One region of the Priestia sp. YIM B13489 genome, then DNA from elsewhere that is predicted to be linked to it. Evidence: riboswitches for the same ligand, from Rfam matches in the RefSeq annotation. Region 1 holds a riboswitch; each other region holds the start of a gene.

What was found. A riboswitch is a leader RNA that binds a small molecule or an ion and turns the genes downstream of it on or off. The one in region 1 is predicted to bind ZMP and ZTP.
Region 2: linked by a shared signal. The riboswitch ahead of ACFX4W_RS12735 (phosphoglycerate dehydrogenase) and the one ahead of ACFX4W_RS30435 (phosphoribosylaminoimidazolecarboxamide formyltransferase) in region 1 are both predicted to bind ZMP and ZTP.
Region 3: linked by a shared signal. The riboswitch ahead of ACFX4W_RS29120 (glutamate/serine transporter AimA) and the one ahead of ACFX4W_RS30435 (phosphoribosylaminoimidazolecarboxamide formyltransferase) in region 1 are both predicted to bind ZMP and ZTP.
Region 4: linked by a shared signal. The riboswitch ahead of ACFX4W_RS05920 (phosphoribosylaminoimidazolecarboxamide formyltransferase) and the one ahead of ACFX4W_RS30435 (phosphoribosylaminoimidazolecarboxamide formyltransferase) in region 1 are both predicted to bind ZMP and ZTP.

The regions. Positions count from the first base shown of each region.
Region 1 is NZ_JBHZOQ010000053.1:4,786,675-4,791,370, reverse strand. It holds partial or broken gene ACFX4W_RS30445 (cysteine hydrolase family protein) at 134-670, shown strand; gene ACFX4W_RS30440 (dihydrofolate reductase) at 820-1,305, shown strand; ZMP/ZTP riboswitch at 1,434-1,512, shown strand; gene ACFX4W_RS30435 (phosphoribosylaminoimidazolecarboxamide formyltransferase) at 1,561-2,727, shown strand; gene ACFX4W_RS30430 (GNAT family N-acetyltransferase) at 2,809-3,312, shown strand; gene ACFX4W_RS30425 (DinB family protein) at 3,540-4,031, opposite strand; gene ACFX4W_RS30420 (NADPH-dependent FMN reductase) at 4,363-4,696, opposite strand, start outside.
Region 2 is NZ_JBHZOQ010000053.1:1,344,750-1,349,445, forward strand. It holds gene ACFX4W_RS12725 (tubby C-terminal domain-like protein) at 1-448, shown strand, start outside; gene htpG (molecular chaperone HtpG) at 479-2,356, opposite strand; ZMP/ZTP riboswitch at 2,567-2,645, shown strand; gene ACFX4W_RS12735 (phosphoglycerate dehydrogenase) at 2,814-4,013, shown strand; gene ACFX4W_RS12740 (hypothetical protein) at 4,137-4,598, shown strand.
Region 3 is NZ_JBHZOQ010000053.1:4,523,224-4,527,919, reverse strand. It holds gene ACFX4W_RS29135 (sodium:solute symporter family protein) at 1-1,352, opposite strand, end outside; gene ACFX4W_RS29130 (DUF3311 domain-containing protein) at 1,352-1,555, opposite strand; gene ACFX4W_RS29125 (cupin domain-containing protein) at 1,933-2,532, opposite strand; ZMP/ZTP riboswitch at 2,918-2,996, shown strand; gene ACFX4W_RS29120 (glutamate/serine transporter AimA) at 3,053-4,648, shown strand.
Region 4 is NZ_JBHZOQ010000053.1:37,742-42,437, forward strand. It holds gene ACFX4W_RS05900 (serine hydrolase) at 1-177, shown strand, start outside; gene ACFX4W_RS05905 (cupin domain-containing protein) at 439-768, opposite strand; gene ACFX4W_RS05910 (class I SAM-dependent methyltransferase) at 821-1,456, opposite strand; gene yeiL (transcriptional regulator YeiL) at 1,565-2,227, shown strand; gene ACFX4W_RS05920 (phosphoribosylaminoimidazolecarboxamide formyltransferase) at 2,383-3,549, opposite strand; ZMP/ZTP riboswitch at 3,599-3,677, opposite strand; gene ACFX4W_RS05925 (hypothetical protein) at 3,909-4,202, shown strand; partial or broken gene ACFX4W_RS05930 (AbrB/MazE/SpoVT family DNA-binding domain-containing protein) at 4,572-4,696, shown strand, end outside.

The DNA.
Region 1 (4,696 bases):
GTTCTACCAATATAAAAAAACCAATTTCTCAAATTTTAATACTGAGAAATTGGTTTTTTATTATGAGATTTTAATTTGATATAATAGTATTTTTAATTTTTTTCCACATAACTCAATAGGGGGATACAACGAAATGAGTAAAAAAACGGCTTTGTTGCTTATAGATGTCCAAAACATCATGTTTTCTTATGAAGGTGGATCTTTATGGAATGAACAGCAAGTGCTTCAAAATATTACTTATCTAAGGGAAAAAGCTCACCAATCTAATGTACCAATTATCTATATCCAGCATACAGACCCTAGTTATAATAGTATGCTTAGTGAAGGAAAAGTCACATGGGAAATCCATCGTGATGTTAGCCCCTTACCAACAGACATAGTTATTCAAAAATCTTCTTGAGACGCATTTTATCAAACAACTCTACATAAAAAACTTCAGGAACTTGAAATTGGAAGATTAGTCATTGCAGGGATGCAAACTGAATTTTGTTTAGATACTACTTGTAGAAGAGCATATAGCTTAGGTTATAAAGAGAATATCTTAGTAAAAGATGCTCATAGCACATTTGATACGGCTGTGCTTTCAGCTTCAAAAATAGTAGAACATCATAATAATATTCTAGGCGGCAGATTCGTTACATTAAAAGAAGTAAAGAAAATTATATTTTAATCTAATAAATAACTTTTCAAAGGAAAAAACAGCCTTTCAAAGGCTGTTTTTTGTTCCTGGAACGCACATTATGGTAACTAATTTCGTATAGGATATACATCTAGTCCTCCTTTATTTGTTAAAATTAAAGAAAAGGGGGGAGGGACCATATGATCATATCTGCAATGGTTGCTGTAGGAAAAGAAAATGTAATTGGGAAGGATAATGATATTCCCTGGAGACTCCCAAATGATTGGAAATATCTAAGAAAAGTTACTATGGGGCATTCAATTATTTTAGGTAGGAAGAATTATGAATCCATCGGAAAACCTCTGGAGGGACGTAAAAATATTATAATGACCACAAATGAAAATTATAAAGCTCCAGGTTGTTATATAGCTCATTCAGTTGAACAAGCTCTTTCCATGTGCGAAGGGGAAGAAGTATTTATCCTTGGAGGAGAGGAAATTTATCGACAATTCCAACCCTACACTCATAAATTGTACATAACTAAAATCAATCATTATTTCAAAGGTGATCGCTTCTTTCCAGAGTTTGATTTTTCTCTATGGAAAGAGTTATCGGTTGAAAAAGGTATTGAAGATGAAAGAAATCATTATGAACATTACTTTCATGTATATGAAAAAATCAACTAATTAAGTTAAGATACCAATAAATACCTTTTATGTAAATTAGATTAGTATATAATATATAATTTAAAAAGAAAAATTTAGATAAAAGTATTGTTAAAATTACTTTTATTATGTAAAATTTACCTATAAAACAGACTATGTGTTACTGGCGTAAACATGGAGGACCATGAGGAAGCACATAGATAACGGCCGTACGCCTGGGCAAAGTATTTGAACATGAGTTCAAATACTTTTTTTATTTAGAAAGGAGATTTTTAAATGAAAGAGATTGGTTTACGGTACGGAATGAATCCAAATCAAGGTAAAGCTAAAGTTTACAATGCAGAAAACACACCTATTAAAATCTTAAACGGAGAAGCTAGTTATATTAACTTTCTAGATGCATTAAATGCTTTTCAATTGGTTCGAGAGCTTCGGCAAGCCACTAGTCAACCTGCAGCAGCATCTTTTAAACATGTAAGTCCAGCAGGTGCAGCTGTGTACTCTCCACTAAATAAGACACTTACTGAATCCTATTTTGTTGAAGGCTTAGACCTGTCTCCTTTAGCGATCGCTTATGCAAGAGCGCGTGGAACAGATAGGATGTCTTCGTTTGGAGATTGTGCTGCTTTTAGTGATGTAGTAGATATAACTGTAGCTAATCTCCTCAAAACAGAGGTTTCTGATATGATTGTTGCACCAAGCTACACTCAAGAAGCATTAGAGATTTTGAAACAGAAAAAGAAAGGAAAATATCTAATTTTAGAGATTGACCCAAACTATGTGCCTGATCCAATTGAAAAAAGAACGGTATTTGGAATTACTCTAGAACAAGAAAGAAATGATGTACAGATTGGGCAGGAAGTTTTTAATCATATTGTTACGACTCAACATGATATTCCTCATAATGCAAAGAGAGACCTACTTGTTGCTCTTATTACATTGAAATATACACAATCCAACTCTATTTGCTTCGCTTTAGATTGCCAAACGATTGGAATTGGTGCTGGACAACAGTCCCGTATTCATTGTACAAGGTTGGCAGCTGAAAAAGCTGATAAATGGTGGTTAAGACAACATCCAAGGGCCCTTAACATGAAGTTCAGAGAAGGCATTTCTCGTGTAGAAGTGAATAATGCAATTGATGGATGGTTGAATGATGATATTACTGAGGTAGAAAACGAACAATGGAAAAGGTGTTTTGAAGAGGTCCCTGCTAGGCTAAGTAAGAGTGAAAAACAAGAATGGCTAAAAAGATTAAAAGACGTTTCTTATGCATCCGATGCTTTTTTACCGTTCCGTGATAATATAGATCGTGCAGCTCAAAGTGGCGTTAAGTATGTGGTTCAAACAGGGAATTCTTTACGAGATGAACAAGTTACACAGGCAGCAAATGAATATGGAATGATTATGGCTCATTCAGGTATTCGTGTGTTTCATCATTAAAGCTATAAATAGATTGTTAAAAATCCATTTAAATTAATTCATTATTTATATCTAACTTAATAATAAAGGGGAATAAACTTCATGTTAAATGTACGTATAGCAACCGTAGAAGATGCTGATGCAATTGTTGCAATAAAGCAAGAAATTGTTATAACGAACGATTTTCTTCTTCGATTACCTGAAGAAGTACAAGAAACAGCAGAAGAATATCAAAAAAAGATACAAATAAGACAAGAAAATGGTGGTTTAACATTAATTGTAGAATTTAATAATCAAGTTGTTGGATTTCTTTCTTTTCACAGGCCTTCCTATATGCGTTTGCATCATACTGGATCGTTTGGCATTTGCGTGAAGCAAGAGTTCTCAAACAAGGGAGTTGGAACAACGTTACTCTCTTATTTAATAGAATGGTCAAAAGAACAAAAAGGGTTGGAAAAAATAAATTTAGATGTATTTTCAAACAATAAAAGAGCTATTCATTTGTATAAAAAGTTAGGATTTAAAGAAGAAGGAAAGCAAATAAATCAAATTAGGCTTAAAGATGGCTCCTACGCTGATATTATTTTCATGGCATTATCTATATAAATCTTTGTCCTAGAAAAAGAGATCAGTATTACTGATCTCTTTTTACATTCTATTTTTTATACCTTGAGAATTAGTAATTGGACAGAAAAATTTTATTTTTAAGACTTTGTTAAATAGTATCATTGTTTTTTAGATGTGAACTACGGGAACGTTCGATTTGAATGTATCCGTTCCTATTCTATTAAAGCCCCCTATAAAGGAATAATTGTAAAGCTAACGAAGGTTTTTTAAAAGCTGCGTTTCCCTGCCCAAGCTCCTTGCATTTTACTTAGGAATACAATTTGCCCAATATGATATGCATCGTGCAATGCTAAACTCTTCAGTTCAAGCACTAATGATCTTTCTCCAGGGATCTGTCTATACAAATCTTCATGTTCTGATTTTGCTAGTATTTTTTCAAGCTCACGGTGAACATAAAAGTATTCTTGCTTTGTTTCCTTCCAATTTTGAAACGTCTCAGTTGGTAATCGAAATGTAGATTCATTATCTTCTGCCTGTGGTTCATTCGCTGTTTCACCAAGAAATCGCATGAGAAGTCTCTTTTCATAGAAAAGTAAATGACAAACTAATTCCCAAATGGAATTCATTCCCCCATCAACTGGTTTCCAAATAGCCTGTTCAAAAGTAATATCCTTTAGCACCTTTTCAAGTGGTGGAAACCAGTCTTCTTTATCTAAGCAGCTTGCCCATTGTTGTAACAAAAGTGTCTTTACATCCATTTTCTATTCCCTCCATTTCTGCATCCTTCAATCGCTTTATAAGTCACTATTACTATCTTACTTGGACCTAAAAAGGTAAAATCCTTCTAAAAAAGCCACTCTTTTAGAGTGAATTAAATGATTAGAATATTATTAATGTCTCCTTTCAAGATTAACCTTAGGTTCACCAAACCACTTTATAATGGCGAAAAAGCCTTTAAGATAATATACTCTTAAAGGCTTTTTTGTGCGATAACGCTGATTATGTAAATTCACTTCTAATAAAAAAGAAGCCGTTGTGGATATAGACAAAGGCTTCTCATATTCATAGACACAATGAGAAATACTCTAGCTAGTTAAACTTGATAGATGAAATGAGAGAATTCAATACCGATTTTAACTGTTCACTCGTTGTAGAATCTAAGATTTCGATTTTATTATTGATTTTGGTTCCTACAGCACCAATTTGTAAAGTACTTTCTTTTGGGATTTTCGCTTCAATCATCTCTAAGGTAAGCATAATGGATTCGTGAGCTTTATCTCCACCTGAACTACGTGAAGAAGCACTAATAACAGCTACTGGTTTATTCACAAATTCTCCCGAAGATACAATCCAATCGAGAGCATTTTTTAGGACCCCTGGGACTCCCCTAGCATATTCTGGTGTACATATTATTACACCATCA
Region 2 (4,696 bases), 3.4 Mb from region 1:
GTGGACGAAAAGTATTGATTTTTTAACTCGTGATGGACTTCCAGTGTTAGATTCTATTTCTTGGTTTCCTATCTTTTCCTGCGGCTTAAAGGTACATTTACAAGTTCAATGGGAAGGAAGAACGGTGTTTATTGATCACGTGAAAAAACACCGGTGGGTGATAAAAGAAAATGGAAAAACAGTGGGGCATCTATTAGGTAAAGGACTAATTAAAAACGGAGGAGCACAAGAAATTAGATGGGGAAATAACGTCTACATGTTAAGCAGTCATGAAGCTATAGAGGAAGCGTGTATTTTTAATCAAAAAAGAGAAAAAGTCGCAGAGTTTAAATCAGACCTTTTTCATTTTAAAGAAGGCAAACACTCAATAAGAGTAACAGAAGAACTGCCCGTACCCATTTTTATCGCTTCTTACTATATAACTACTTTTATTATGCCATACATATAATCAGGCGCAGAATGATTCTGCGCCTGATTTTTATATCATGATTTTACAAATATCATTTGTGAATTTAACGGGATCACTAATAGATAAGCCTTCAATTAGAAGAGCTTGGTTATATAATAAATTTGTATAAAGGTCTAATTTCCCTTTATCATTTTCAAATGCATCTTTTAAAGAAGCGAATACATCATGATTTACGTTAATTTCTAACACTTTTTCTGCTTTTACATGCTGATTGTCAGGCATAGCACTTAAAATTTTCTCCATTTCAATCGTTACTTCACCATCAGCTGATAAGCAAACGGGATGTGTTTTTAAACGTTTAGACGCGCGCACATCTCCTATTTTTCCCCCCAAAGCTTTTTTCATATAGTCAAATAGCTCTTTATTTTCTCTTTCCTCAGACTCATTGAGCTGTTCTTCTTCTGCTTCAATCCCTAAGTCACTGCTTGAAACAGATTTAAATTCTTTTTCTTCGTACGTCATTAACATTTTAATCGCAAATTCATCGATATCTTCTGTAAAATATAGAATTTCGTAACCTTTATCTGCAACCAATTCTGCTTGAGGAAGCTTTTCAATTCGGTCGTACGATTCGCCTGATGCATAATAGATATACCTTTGATCCTCAGGCATGCGCGATACATATTCGTCTAGTGTTACGAGCTTTTTCTCTGTAGAAGAATAGAATAAAAGCAGGTCTTTTAATACGTCTTTGTTGCTGCCAAAGTCACTGTAAACACCGTACTTCAGCTGGCGGCCAAATGATTCATAAAACTTCTCGTACTTTTCACGTTCGTTTTTAAGTAAGCTTTTTAATTCATTTTTGATTTTCTTGCCGATGTTTTTGGCAATCAGCTGAAGCTGTCGGTCTTGCTGCAAAATTTCACGTGAAATATTAAGAGATAAATCTTCAGAATCTACCATACCTTTTACAAAGCTAAAGTAATCTGGAAGAAGATCTGCACATTTATTCATAATTAAGACGCCGTTTGAATACAGTTCAAGCCCTTTTTCAAATTCTTTTGAGTAGTAATCAAACGGACTATTTTCTGGAATAAATAAAATGGCATTGTAGCGAATCGTTCCATCCACATTAATATGAAGGTGAGTGAGCGGTTTATCAAATCCGTAGCGCTTTTCTGAATAAAACTGCTCATAGTCTTCTGAAGTCAATTCATTTTTATTTTTCTTCCAGATCGGTACGATACTGTTGATAACTTGCTCTTCTGTATAATCTTCTAGCTCGTTATCAGAACCTTCTTTAGGACGTTTTTCCGTTATGTCCATTTTAATCGGGTAGCGGATAAAGTCTGAATACTTTTTAATAATCTCTTTTAAACGATAATCTTCTAGATACTCATCATATGTTTCATCTTCTGTATTTTCTTTAATTTTTAAAATAATTTGAGTCCCAACCGTTTCTTTTTCGCAAGGTTCGATTGTATAGCCATCAGCACCAGTAGATTCCCATTTATAGGCTTCATCGCTGCCTAACGCTTTACTAATCACGGTCACGACATCTGCCACCATGAACGCTGCGTAAAACCCAACGCCGAATTGGCCGATAATCGTGTGCCCGTCCTTTGTTTCATTTTCGTTTTTAAACGCAAGGGAACCGCTTCGCGCAATTGTGCCCAAGCTGCTTTCAAGCTCTTCTTGCGTCATGCCAATTCCAGTATCCGTAATGGTTAAGGTACGGTTAGTTTTATCTGGTGTTACTTTTATGTAATAGCTTTCTTTGTTAAAACGCAAGGAGTCGTCTGTTAAGGCTTTGTAATAAATTTTATCGATTGCATCACTTGAATTTGATAGAAGTTCTCTCAAAAATACTTCTTTTTGAGAATAGATGGAATTAATCATCATCTCTAATAATCGCTTTGATTCAGCTTTGAATTCTTTTTTTGACATAAGAAATTCTCCTTTCCAAATAGGGCTTATAAAACAATTAGCACTTGAGTGGATAGAGTGCTAATCACTCTTCTTATTTAACATGTATTAGGGTATTTGTCAATATATTAGGAGATTCGCTAAAGAGATTAAAAATTAGACTGAAAAAAGCAAACTTTTAAAAAAAGGTTGAACGTTCTGAAAGAGTTTGCTAGAATATACTTAATTTCAAAGACTATATGTGACTGGCGAAACGCGGATAACCGTGAGGAAGCATATAGTGACGTAGCCGTTCGCCTGGGCAGAGGTAAGGGATTAATACATATCTCTTACCTCTTTCTGTTTAGGGGGAGAGGATATAGAAGTTATCACATATGTAGGCTAAAAAACCAGACTTTTTAAAAAATTAAAAATGAAGTTCCTTTATCCAAAGGTAAAAACATGTAAAACTACGATGATAATCAGAGGAGAGTACAAAATGAGCACATTAACATTAAAAAAAGTACAAACAATCAAAACATTAAACAACATTGCACAAAAAGGTCTAAATGTTTTTAATCAAGAAGGTTATCAAATTGACAACGACAGCGAAAGTCCAGATGCGATTGTCGTGCGTAGCTTTAACATGCACAGCATGGCATTTGACCAAAATTTAAAAGCTATTGCACGAGCTGGAGCAGGGGTTAATAATATACCGGTGGACGCTTGCACGGAGCAAGGTATCGTTGTATTTAATACGCCAGGAGCTAATGCAAACGCAGTAAAAGAAATGGTTTTAACTACAATTATGGCTTCTTCTCGTAACTTATTTGCTGGAGTTGAATGGACAAAAGGATTGGATGGCCAAGGTGATCAAATTCCTAAGTTAGTTGAAGCAGGTAAAAAACAGTTTGTTGGGAAAGAAATCAAAGGTAAAACGTTAGGCGTTATTGGTTTAGGTGCAATTGGTGCTCTTGTAGCAAACGATGCGCTTGATTTAGATATGGACGTAATTGGTTTTGATCCATTCATTTCTGTTAATACAGCTTGGAATTTGTCTCGCAACGTACAGCGTGCAATGTCTCTAGAAGAACTATTTGCAGCATCTGACTATATTACGGTTCACGTTCCATTAACGGACGATACAAAAGGTGTTTTCAATAAAGAAACGTTTAGCATCATGAAACCTGATGTTCATATTTTGAACTTCTCACGCGGTGAGCTTGTAAACGAAGAAGATATGAAAGCTGCTCTTGAAAGTGGAAAAGTTGGAAGATACATTACAGATTTCCCAAATCAAAATGTCTTGAACATGAAAAATGTTGTGCCAATTCCTCATCTAGGGGCATCAACTCAAGAATCAGAAGAAAACTGTGCGGTAATGGCAGCACGTCAAGTGAAAAATTTCTTAGAAACAGGAAACGTTAAAAACTCAGTGAACTTCCCGAATGCATCTCTTCCTTACACTGGGAAAAAACGCGTAGCTGCTTTCCATCACAACGTGCCGAATATGGTAGGACAACTTACGCAAGTATTCTCAAACTACAATTTAAACATCGCAGATATGGTGAACAGAAGCCGCGGTGAATATGCGTATACAATGATCGATATTGACAATCAAGTAAGTGACGAGATTGTGCCTGAGCTAGAAGAAAAAATCGGTCAAATTGAAGGAATTATTACAAGTCGTATTATCTAATTTGGTTCCCATCATATTTTAGTGTTACAGCCCTAACTTAGAAAAGTTAGGGCTGTTTTTACATGGTGTTTACCTCATATCAATTCCTTCATTCTCATAGCATATAGAAATACCTTTAAAGAGGTGAACGTTTTGTCAGGAGAACTGATAGGAATTTTGATAGGGTCGCTCATCGCGCTGGCAGGAACATTCATTACGTCTGTTGTAGCTATAGTGATGTCGAAAGAGCAATACAAACAAGAGCTTCGCAAAGCATTTATCCAAAAGAAAGTTGATGCCTATACCCATGTGTGTCAAGTTATTCTAGCTATAAAAAACGATTTACTTACAAAAACTGTTTCTTCAGCTGGCTTAAACTGGACGGCTCAATCTATTAACAAAATAGCAGATGTGTGTATTACGGAAGGGCTATGGATCGATGAAGAAGACAGCAAAAAGCTGGAGGTTCTGCAGAAGCAACTTTCAAAATTTGTATTTGATGAAATAGAACTGTCTAGACATGATATTCTCACAGCCTGTTATGAAATTGTTGAATATTGCGAAAAAAAGGTAAGGATTCTTCATTCTATGACTACAAAAGAATAGGTGATTACTACTTTAAGAAGTGATAGTAGAAGTATTAAAAAAGCATCGGAATATAAAGTCAAAAAACAATCCGTTTATACACCAGCAGTCGACGAGGG
Region 3 (4,696 bases), 260 kb from region 1:
TCATAAAGACCAAATGAATTTCCTGTGGCATGTACGGTAAACGTCACAACCAGCCCTACTACTAATCCAGCAATCGTACTTTCTTTCGATTGATTTCTCCAGAACAGACTGATAACGATAGCCGGGAAGATTTGTACCATACCGGATACCCCTAGTAACTGTAGGGAAACAAGTGCTTGAGGGAATAATAAACCGAATAAAAGTGCCAGTCCAATAACAACGAAAACCATCGAACGAGTAACCATTGTTAATGTTTTACCCTGTACATTTGGATTAATTAAATCTCTGAATATATTATTTGCAAATAAGTTAGACGCTCCGATAGCCATGATAGAACATGGAATTAATGAAGCAAGAGCAATCGTTGCATAAGCTAACCCTTGGCCAATGCCGCCATATGAATATTGAATTAAGGTTAATAATGCTAATCTAGGATCCGTTGTATCTTGAGGTAATACTTGATAAGCAATAAATCCTAAGAAGATGACTAGAATTAAAACAATATTGTAAAGCGGTAAGAAAATAGCATTTTTACGAAGCGAATCTGCACTTTTAGCAGTGAAAACACCTGTAGCAGCGTGGGCCCACATGAATAAAGCTAAAGCAGATACGAGTGATGCTGTAATAAACCATGGAATGCCTTTAGGTCCTTGTGTTGGGATCGTTAATAGCTGAGGTGAATCCTTTGCAACATTGTCGATCATGTTGCCCCAGCTTCCAAAATGCATAATTGGCAGAGAAACAACCATAAATAACATAATCGCCCATACTAAAATATCTTTAATAATTGCCGTATATGTGGGACCTTTAATTCCGCTGAAAAAGGTATAAAGAGCCACAAGAAAGAATGAAAGAATAACGACTGCTTTTACGTTAATGTAGCCAGTTCCTGCAACGCGAAGAGTATCTTGAATACCGCTAAGCTGAAGATCAATATATGGAATGAGCATCAATACACCTACTATAGCAATTAAAGAGGAGAGAAATTTACTGCTAAAACGTTCTCTGGCATAATCAGCAAGCGTAGTAAGTTTGTGCTTTTTAGCAACAGTCCAAAGCTTTGGAAGAAAAAAGTATGAAATTAAAAAGGCTAAAACAGAGTAAGGAATAGCAAAAAATGCGATGCTTCCCCCCTGATAAGCTGTACTTGTAAGACCTAGGAATGTATAAGCAGTATATAAATCTGCTCCTACTAAAAGCCAGACGAGCAGGCTTCCAAAACGTCTTCCACCTACAGCCCACTCTTCAACTGAGCTTCTAGATGATTTGTCACGTCCCGCTATAAAGCCAATTGCGATAACGACAAGAACAATTGCTGATGTGATTAAAAGTGCGGTTAAATTTCCTTGCATTATTCAATGTCCCCCCAAGATTTTTGTAAACGATAAATGATAAATGTACACACAGGCGTTAAGAAGACCCATAAAAATAACCATAAATGCAAAAGAGGTAATCCAAAAATAATTGGATGAATGTTATTTACAAAAGGTAAAAAAACGAATTGAGCAATAAATGGAATGATGAATAAAATAAAAATTATGAATTTTCTGTTCAATTTTACTCCTCCTACTAAAAATTTATCTAACAATGTTCACTATGATAGCAAGTCTGACATGGTAAAGCAATAAGTTTTTTGAAAATTTCGTTATAATCTATGGAAATTTTTTTAGAAAAACAAAAAAGAGGTTATGGTGGGAGTATATTTGAAATGATTACGAAGGAAAAAAAGGGGGATAATCTAAGCGAAGTTGCTCTTGAAGCAAAAAGAGAACGGTAAAGAAGAAATTTAGTTTTGACCGGGAAGTTTTTATTATTTCGCTGAGATAAAGTATATTGCTATTGCATCATAAGAAAAGAATTTGTATGTTCAAATAGAGATTCATGGAAAGAATAAAACAGAGCAAATAAAAAAACTAGACAATAAGTGCTTGTCTAGTTCCACCACTCTGTCAGTGGTCCTTTGTCGCCATAAACAGGATCTGTTGTAGGAATAGGTACTTGTGCAATTTCATCAAATACGTGAGGGCGATCAGTTTGTTTTCCTGTTCTTAAATTGTAATCCATGCCCTCTGGATAAGCTCCAACCACTTTAAAATCAGCAGTTGACTGCAGACGCATATGCCCTGTTCCTGCAGGAAGTACGAGCACATCGCCAGCATGCACCACGATATTTTCCCCCATATGTCCACCTAGTTTTAAACGTGCAGATCCGCTAATTACACCTAGTGCTTCATGAGAATTACTGTGGTAATGGTGAAAATCATGTATGCCGCCTACCCAGCTGTTTTTCCAGTTGTGAGAATTAAAAATGCTCTCCACTTTCTCTTTCTTACTAATAAATACGTGTTCATACAACAAAACTGGAAGACGAGGGTGATTTGGAATGGTTCCGTCGTCATCAAAATAAAGAACTTTTACATTTGCATAATTCATAAGCATCCCTCTAACAATCTTTTTTCGTAATTTTCCCTGTTTTGCGCTTGCGTAAACAGAGAAGTTTGCTCGAAGTACTTCATTTGTTGCGAAGTGCATGATATGTAGGTTTTAACGTTTTCCTAAAAGAAGTCTCCCACTTCAAGCGTAGCTAAGCGGTGGGCAGTTCACTTTAGTATCTTTTCTTCATATTGTATATAAGTAAAGGGTCTAGTGCAAGAATTCTATGGATATATAGCTGTTAATTCTTATTATGTAAATGAATATTATATATTAATATAATTTTTATAAGGTAATCTGCTCGTGGAGTAAAAGAATCAAACAACAAGAAAGGTTAGGATTTTAGTTGTTTTTTGTAATTAAAAAGAGATTTCAGAAGTTTTATTCGGAATTTTACGAATAATTTATTATCTTTATAAAAGTAATGTAAACATTTTTGTGTATTGAGTAATAGAAATGAATGTTATATACTGATAAAAAATATATTCCTATATGTGACTGGCGCAACATGGATGACCATGGGGGAGCATATAGCGTATAAGCCGCGCGCCTGGGCAAACACTTGAGAAAATTCCGCAAGTGTTTTTTTTATTTTCCTAGGGAAGAGGAGTAGATTTGGATGAGCAATATGCAAAGGAAGATGGGAACATTTGCTTTAACCATGACAGGCATAGGTTCGATTATCGGTTCAGGGTGGCTGTTTGGAGCATGGAAAGCAGCTCAAATTGCGGGACCCGCGGCTATTTTTTCATGGGTTATTGGAATGGTGGTTATTTTGACCATTGCCCTATCATATGCTGAACTGGGCGCGATGTTTCCACAAGCAGGAGGGATGGTTAAATATCCTCAGTATTCACACGGATCATTTATTGGTTTTTTGGCTGCTTGGGCTAACTGGATTTCAATCGCTTCAACGATAACAGTGGAGGCTATTGCATCTGTGCAATATATGAGTACTTGGCCGTGGAAGTGGGCTCGCTGGACTCATGAATTGGTAGACAATGGCATTTTAACGTCCAAGGGGTTGGCAGTTGCGTCTTTGTTATTATTCGTTTACTTTTTTGTGAACTATTGGACGGTAAATCTCTTTGCGAAAGCAAACTCATTTATTACGATTGTTAAATTAATTATTCCTGGTTTAACGGCAGGGGCTTTATTTTTCGCTGGTTTTCATAGTGGAAACTTTTCAAGTGAGCATGGGGTTGCCCCTTATGGGTGGGCCAGTGTTTTAACGGCAGTGGCAACATCAGGTATTGTGTTTGCATTTAATGGGTTTCAAAGTCCTGTAAATATGGCAGGAGAAGCAAAATCACCTAATAAATCGATTCCGATAGCTGTAATTGGTTCAATTTTTATTGCAGGAATTGTATACATTATATTGCAAATTGTCTTTATCGGAGCAGTAAGTCCGTCATCAATTGCTGATGGATGGAATCATTTGAATTTTAATTCTCCTTTTGCTGATTTAGCGATTGCGCTTGGAATTAACTGGCTAACAATTGTGTTATACGCAGACGCATTTGTTTCTCCTTCCGGCACAGGTGCTACATATACGGCAACTACTTCTAGAATGTTATACGGGATGCAGCAAAATGGATACTTGCCAAAGATATTTGGTACTCTTCATCCACTTTACAATGTCCCGCGCCCAGCTATGTGGCTGAATTTAGCAGCTTGCTTCTTGTTTCTCTTTTTATTTAGAGGATGGGGTGTCTTAGCAGAAGTGATCTCAGTAGCGACGCTTATCTCTTATATTATGGGTCCTGTAGCGCTTATAACATTAAGAAAAACGGCTTCACACTTTTACCGTCCATTTTATTTAAAAGGGGCATCAGTTATTGCGCCATGCGGCTTCGTTTTTGCTTCCTTGACGCTTTACTGGGCAAGGTGGCCACTTACAGGTGAAGTGATCTTTATTATGGCAATTGGCCTGCCTGTTTATTTTTATTACCAAGCGAAAAATAAATGGGTGGGCTTTAAAAAAGAATTTTTAACCGGGGCTTGGATGCTTATCTATTTAGCGTGCATGATTTTTATTTCCTACATAGGAAGCGAAAAATTCGGAGGCAAAAATATTTTGCCTTTCGGATGGGATATGCTAGTGATTGCTTGCGTATCATTAGCTTTTTATTACTGGGGAATTAAAAGCGGCAAATCTAACCGATATATGAAAGAAGCTGAACAAATCAATCAAGAAAATTTTAAATCTAAATAAAAAAACACGAGCCCGTGCTCGTGTTTTTTTATTTAGGTCAGTGGAGAA
Region 4 (4,696 bases), 4.7 Mb from region 1:
CATCATCATTACAATGTATACACGACAAAGTGGAATCTTTCTCATACGGAAATGACTGTGTTAATTGCCTATGAGATGGACGTAGAAGGCGAATTATCACAGTTTAAATTGCATTTACCACCAATGTTGAGTACAAAGCCGATTGTATTTAGTAGACTCACAGATAGGATTTCATAAAATTAAACATAAAACTTACCACTTAAAATAATGAAAAAAGTATTAGACGAGACGCACCTTCTCGCTTAATACTTTTTTCATTATTTTATTTATATATCTCACTAAATGGTGATGTTCAACATACCTTTTCAGAATTTTTTCTTGGAAGATCGGTAACATATTCTGTTTACATAAAACAGCTTATAAGAATTTATCTGTACATACGTAAAAGCCATTTAAGACTTATCTTAAATGGCTTTTACAATGTTTATGTTATTTCATTTACTCATCAATAATTATGGTATCAGCGTTTATATCCTCGAAACAAAGATTTACTGTTCTTTGTTTCGCTCTGGTTCTATGTATTGTTCCAGCTGGTATAAGTAACGTATCATTCGGTTTTAACACGGCTGTATCCCTATCTTTAAAATCAATTAAAAGTTCTCCCTCCAAAACCATAAAAAGCTCATCTGAATTAGAATGATAGTGCCATTTGTATTCGCCTGAAAATACAGCTATACGAAGACAGTGATTATTAATATTCGATACAGGAAAATTCAAGTGTTGATCTTTAATATCTTTTGTAATTTCTTGAAGATTAATCTTTTCCAGCTCTAATTTCTCTAGCATTACAATTCCCCTTTATATGTTATCTATAATAAATTCAATTTAATTTCCCCATGTAAACTAAACCATTTGAACGATTTCCATTCATAGTTGTATATTCTACTTTCTTGTATTCTAAGGTTTCAAATTGATCTACCCATTCTTTCACACGTTCTTCGCTATGATGACGTAAAATGGCCCCATCTGGTAATTCAAAAACCCCGTATGTATGATACTTAGTGAGTGCCTTTTCATAACGTAATTTATTTCTTTCATCACTATTCAGTAGAAAGTCGTTGATGTAAATAATACCTCCTGGCTTTAGTACCCGTTTAATCTCATTTAAAATAGCGTTTTGTTCCTCACTTTTATGAACACATGTTAAAACTGCAAAAAGTAAGACAGCATCCAAAGAATCATTAGAAAAAGGAAGCTTCCCACTTTGAATAACTTGAAAATCGATTTCTGAGTTATGAGACTTAGCTCTTTTAATCATTTCTTCTGAAAAGTCTACACCATGTAAATTGTTATAATCGTAACTTCTTAATTCCAATAAAGTCCGTCCATACCCACAACCATAATCTAATATGGCAGCATTGTGATTAACATGTGTTAGGAATAATTCAGGTTGAAAAGGCGTAGTAAATTCTTTTTTATTAGCTACTTCATTCCAATATTCATCTTGTTTGATCATCTTTATGAAACAACTCCCTATTGATCTATCAACTTTTATTGCATCATAGCATGTAAAAACATAAAATAATGTGAGATATCTCATATTTTTATAATAGTAGGAGAAAAAATGAAATTTTTAAACGAGCCTATGCAAAGTTACTATATCGAGAAATACTCTATTCAATCACTTTTTTCCTTTCCAATTACTCCATTTATTCAGGTCTGCGAATTTGAACGTGGTGAATTTATCTATAAGGAAGGCTCCTATCCTCAATATATTTATTATCTTGTTGAAGGTAAGGCAAAACTCTATGTTACACACGAAAATGGGAAAGTGTCCTTGATTAATTTTTTACAAGCTCCAACATTTATGGGGGAAGTGGAACTATTAAATTCACAAAGATATTCTAAAGCTATACAAACTGTCACTAAAACCATTTGTTTAGCTATTCCTATTAACACCTGTAAAAATAAGCTCTTAACAGATGTAACATTTCTCAGATATTTATGCAGTTTTTTAAGTGAGAAAGCAACTAAAATTTCAGCAAAGTATACACAAAATCAGGCCTATCCACTCGAGAACCGTCTTGCTGCTTTTATAATGTTGTCGGCTGATGATAACTTTTATAAAGAAAAACATACTGAAGTATGCGAATACTTGGGTGTATCATATCGCCATCTACTCCATGTACTAGCCCAGCTATGTAAATCAAAGACTATTGAAAAGCAGTCGCGAGGTTACATTATTAGGGACAAAGAACGTTTGAAAAAATTAGCTGAATTAAATTAAAGACACTCATAATAACCTCGTTTCATAAGAAAGATGACTATATGTAAATGATATAAAATGTAGTTGCCATAATCGCATGTATCGAAAACATTCTAGAAGAGCCAATCCCTTTATAAGTCTTGGCTCTTTTGGGCTAATCATATTTAATTCATAGCTCAATGATGGAATACACGTATACCTGAATGTGCCATGATCATCCCATATTCATTTGCTGCCTGTGTAACTTGTTCATCTCGTAAAGAATTTCCTGTTTGAACCACATATTTAACGCCACTTTGAGCCGCACGATCGATATTATCACGGAAAGGTAGAAAAGCGTCGGATGCATAGGAAACGCCTTTTAATCTTTTTAGCCATTCTCGTTTTTCACTCTTACTTAGCCTAGCAGGGACCTCCTCAAAACATTGTTTCCAGTGCTCATTTTCTACCTCAGTAATATCATCATTCAGCCATCCATCAATTGCATTATTAACTTCTACACGAGAAATGCCTTCTCTGAACTTCATGTTAAGGGCTCTTGGATGTTGTCTTAGCCACCATTTATCAGCTTTTTCAGCAGCCAACCTCGTACAATGAATACGGGACTGCTGTCCAGCACCAATTCCAATTGTTTGGCCATCTAATGCGAAACAAATGGAGTTTGATTGTGTATATTTTAATGTAATAAGAGCAACAAGAAGGTCTCTCTTTGCATGATCAGGGATATCACATTGAGTCGTAACAATCTGATTGAAAACTTCTTTCCCAATCTGTACATCATTTCTTTGTTGTTCTAGAGTAATGCCAAATATCGTTCTTTTTTCAATTAGATCAGGCACATAATTTGGATCAATCTCTAAAATTAGATATTTTCCTTTCTTTTTCTGTTTCAAAATCTCTAGTGCTTCTTGAGTGTAGCTTGGTGAAACAATCATATCAGAAACCTCTGTTTTGAGGAGGTTAGCTACAGTTATATCCACTTCATCACTAAAAGCAGCACAATCTCCAAATGAAGACATCCTATCTGTCCCACGCGCTCTTGCATAAGCAATCGCTAATGGAGACAGGTCTAGGCCTTTAACAAAATAGGATTCAGTAAGTGTCTCATTTAGTGGAGAGTACACAGCTGCACCTGCTGGACTTACGTGTTTAAAGGATGCAGCTGCAGGTTGATCAGTAGCCTGTCGAAGCTCCTGAACCAGTTGAAAAGCGTTTAATGCATCTAGAAAGTTAATATAACTCGCTTCTCCATTTAAGATTTTAATAGGCGTGTTTTTAGCATTCCGAACTTTAGCTTTACTTTGATTTGGGTTCATTCCGTACCGTAAACCAATCTCTTTCATGTAAAAAATCCCCTTTCTAAATAAAAAAAGTATTTGAACTCATGTTCAAATACTTTGCCCAGGCGTACGGCCGTTATCTATGTGCTTCCTCATGGTTCTCCATGTTTACGCCAGTAACACATAGTCTGTTTTATAAGAAAATTTTACATAATAACAGTAATTTTAACAATACATTTAGCCGAATTTTTCTTTTTTAGTTGTATATGATATACAGATCTAGTTTACATAATACAGCTTTCCGGGACACATGAAGAAGGAAACCCTTTGGCGTAGAAGGATTTTACCTTTTTAAGTCCAAGTAAGATAGTAATAGTAACTTATAAAGCAATTGAAGGATGCAGAAATGGAGGGAAGTAAAGTTGCCTAACAGCGAGTATCCATACTATTTTATAAAGGTAGGTAAATTATATTACGTATATCATTCGTATAAGAACGTAAAAAGGAAAGAGGTATCCAGTTACGAATTTACTAATGAGGAATCATTAGCATTTCCCATTGATGAAGAGTCTGCTAAACAAGTGGCAGATGAATGTGGAGGTCATATTGTAATGAAGAATGCTACGTTTAATGATTATATCAGCCAAGGAGAAAGATGGAGTAATTTTATAGATAGAAAAAAGAAGAACATATGGAGAATCTATATCATTAATTGAATGATAAAACCTTTTAACTACTATTTATTTTGAAGAAAAACACACAATTTGTCGTCACTAAGTATAAATAATGAAACTATTAATTTTTATAAAATGTTTTAGTATTTACTTATATGCTAAAGTTAGTTTTATGTAGGTTATAAATATCTTAAATAAGTTACATCTCTAATCAACACATCAGATTAAACTAAAAATGCTGAGTGATTTAACAATTTCTATTATAATTCTTCCATGCAACCTTTATTTCTAACCTTATCATATTGAAATATCTTCCCTCGTCAAAAAATGTAATATATTACTAATGAAAACAATAAAAAGCATATTGTACACTTAATGGGTATGTAAGTAATATTTTATGGAGGTTTTAAATTGAAAGCTACTGGCATCGTTAGGAAACTAGACAACCTGGGAAGAGTAGTCTTACCCATCGAATTAAGAAGAACATTAAATATTAAAAAGAACGACCCTGTTGAAATTTTTGTAGATAATGAGAA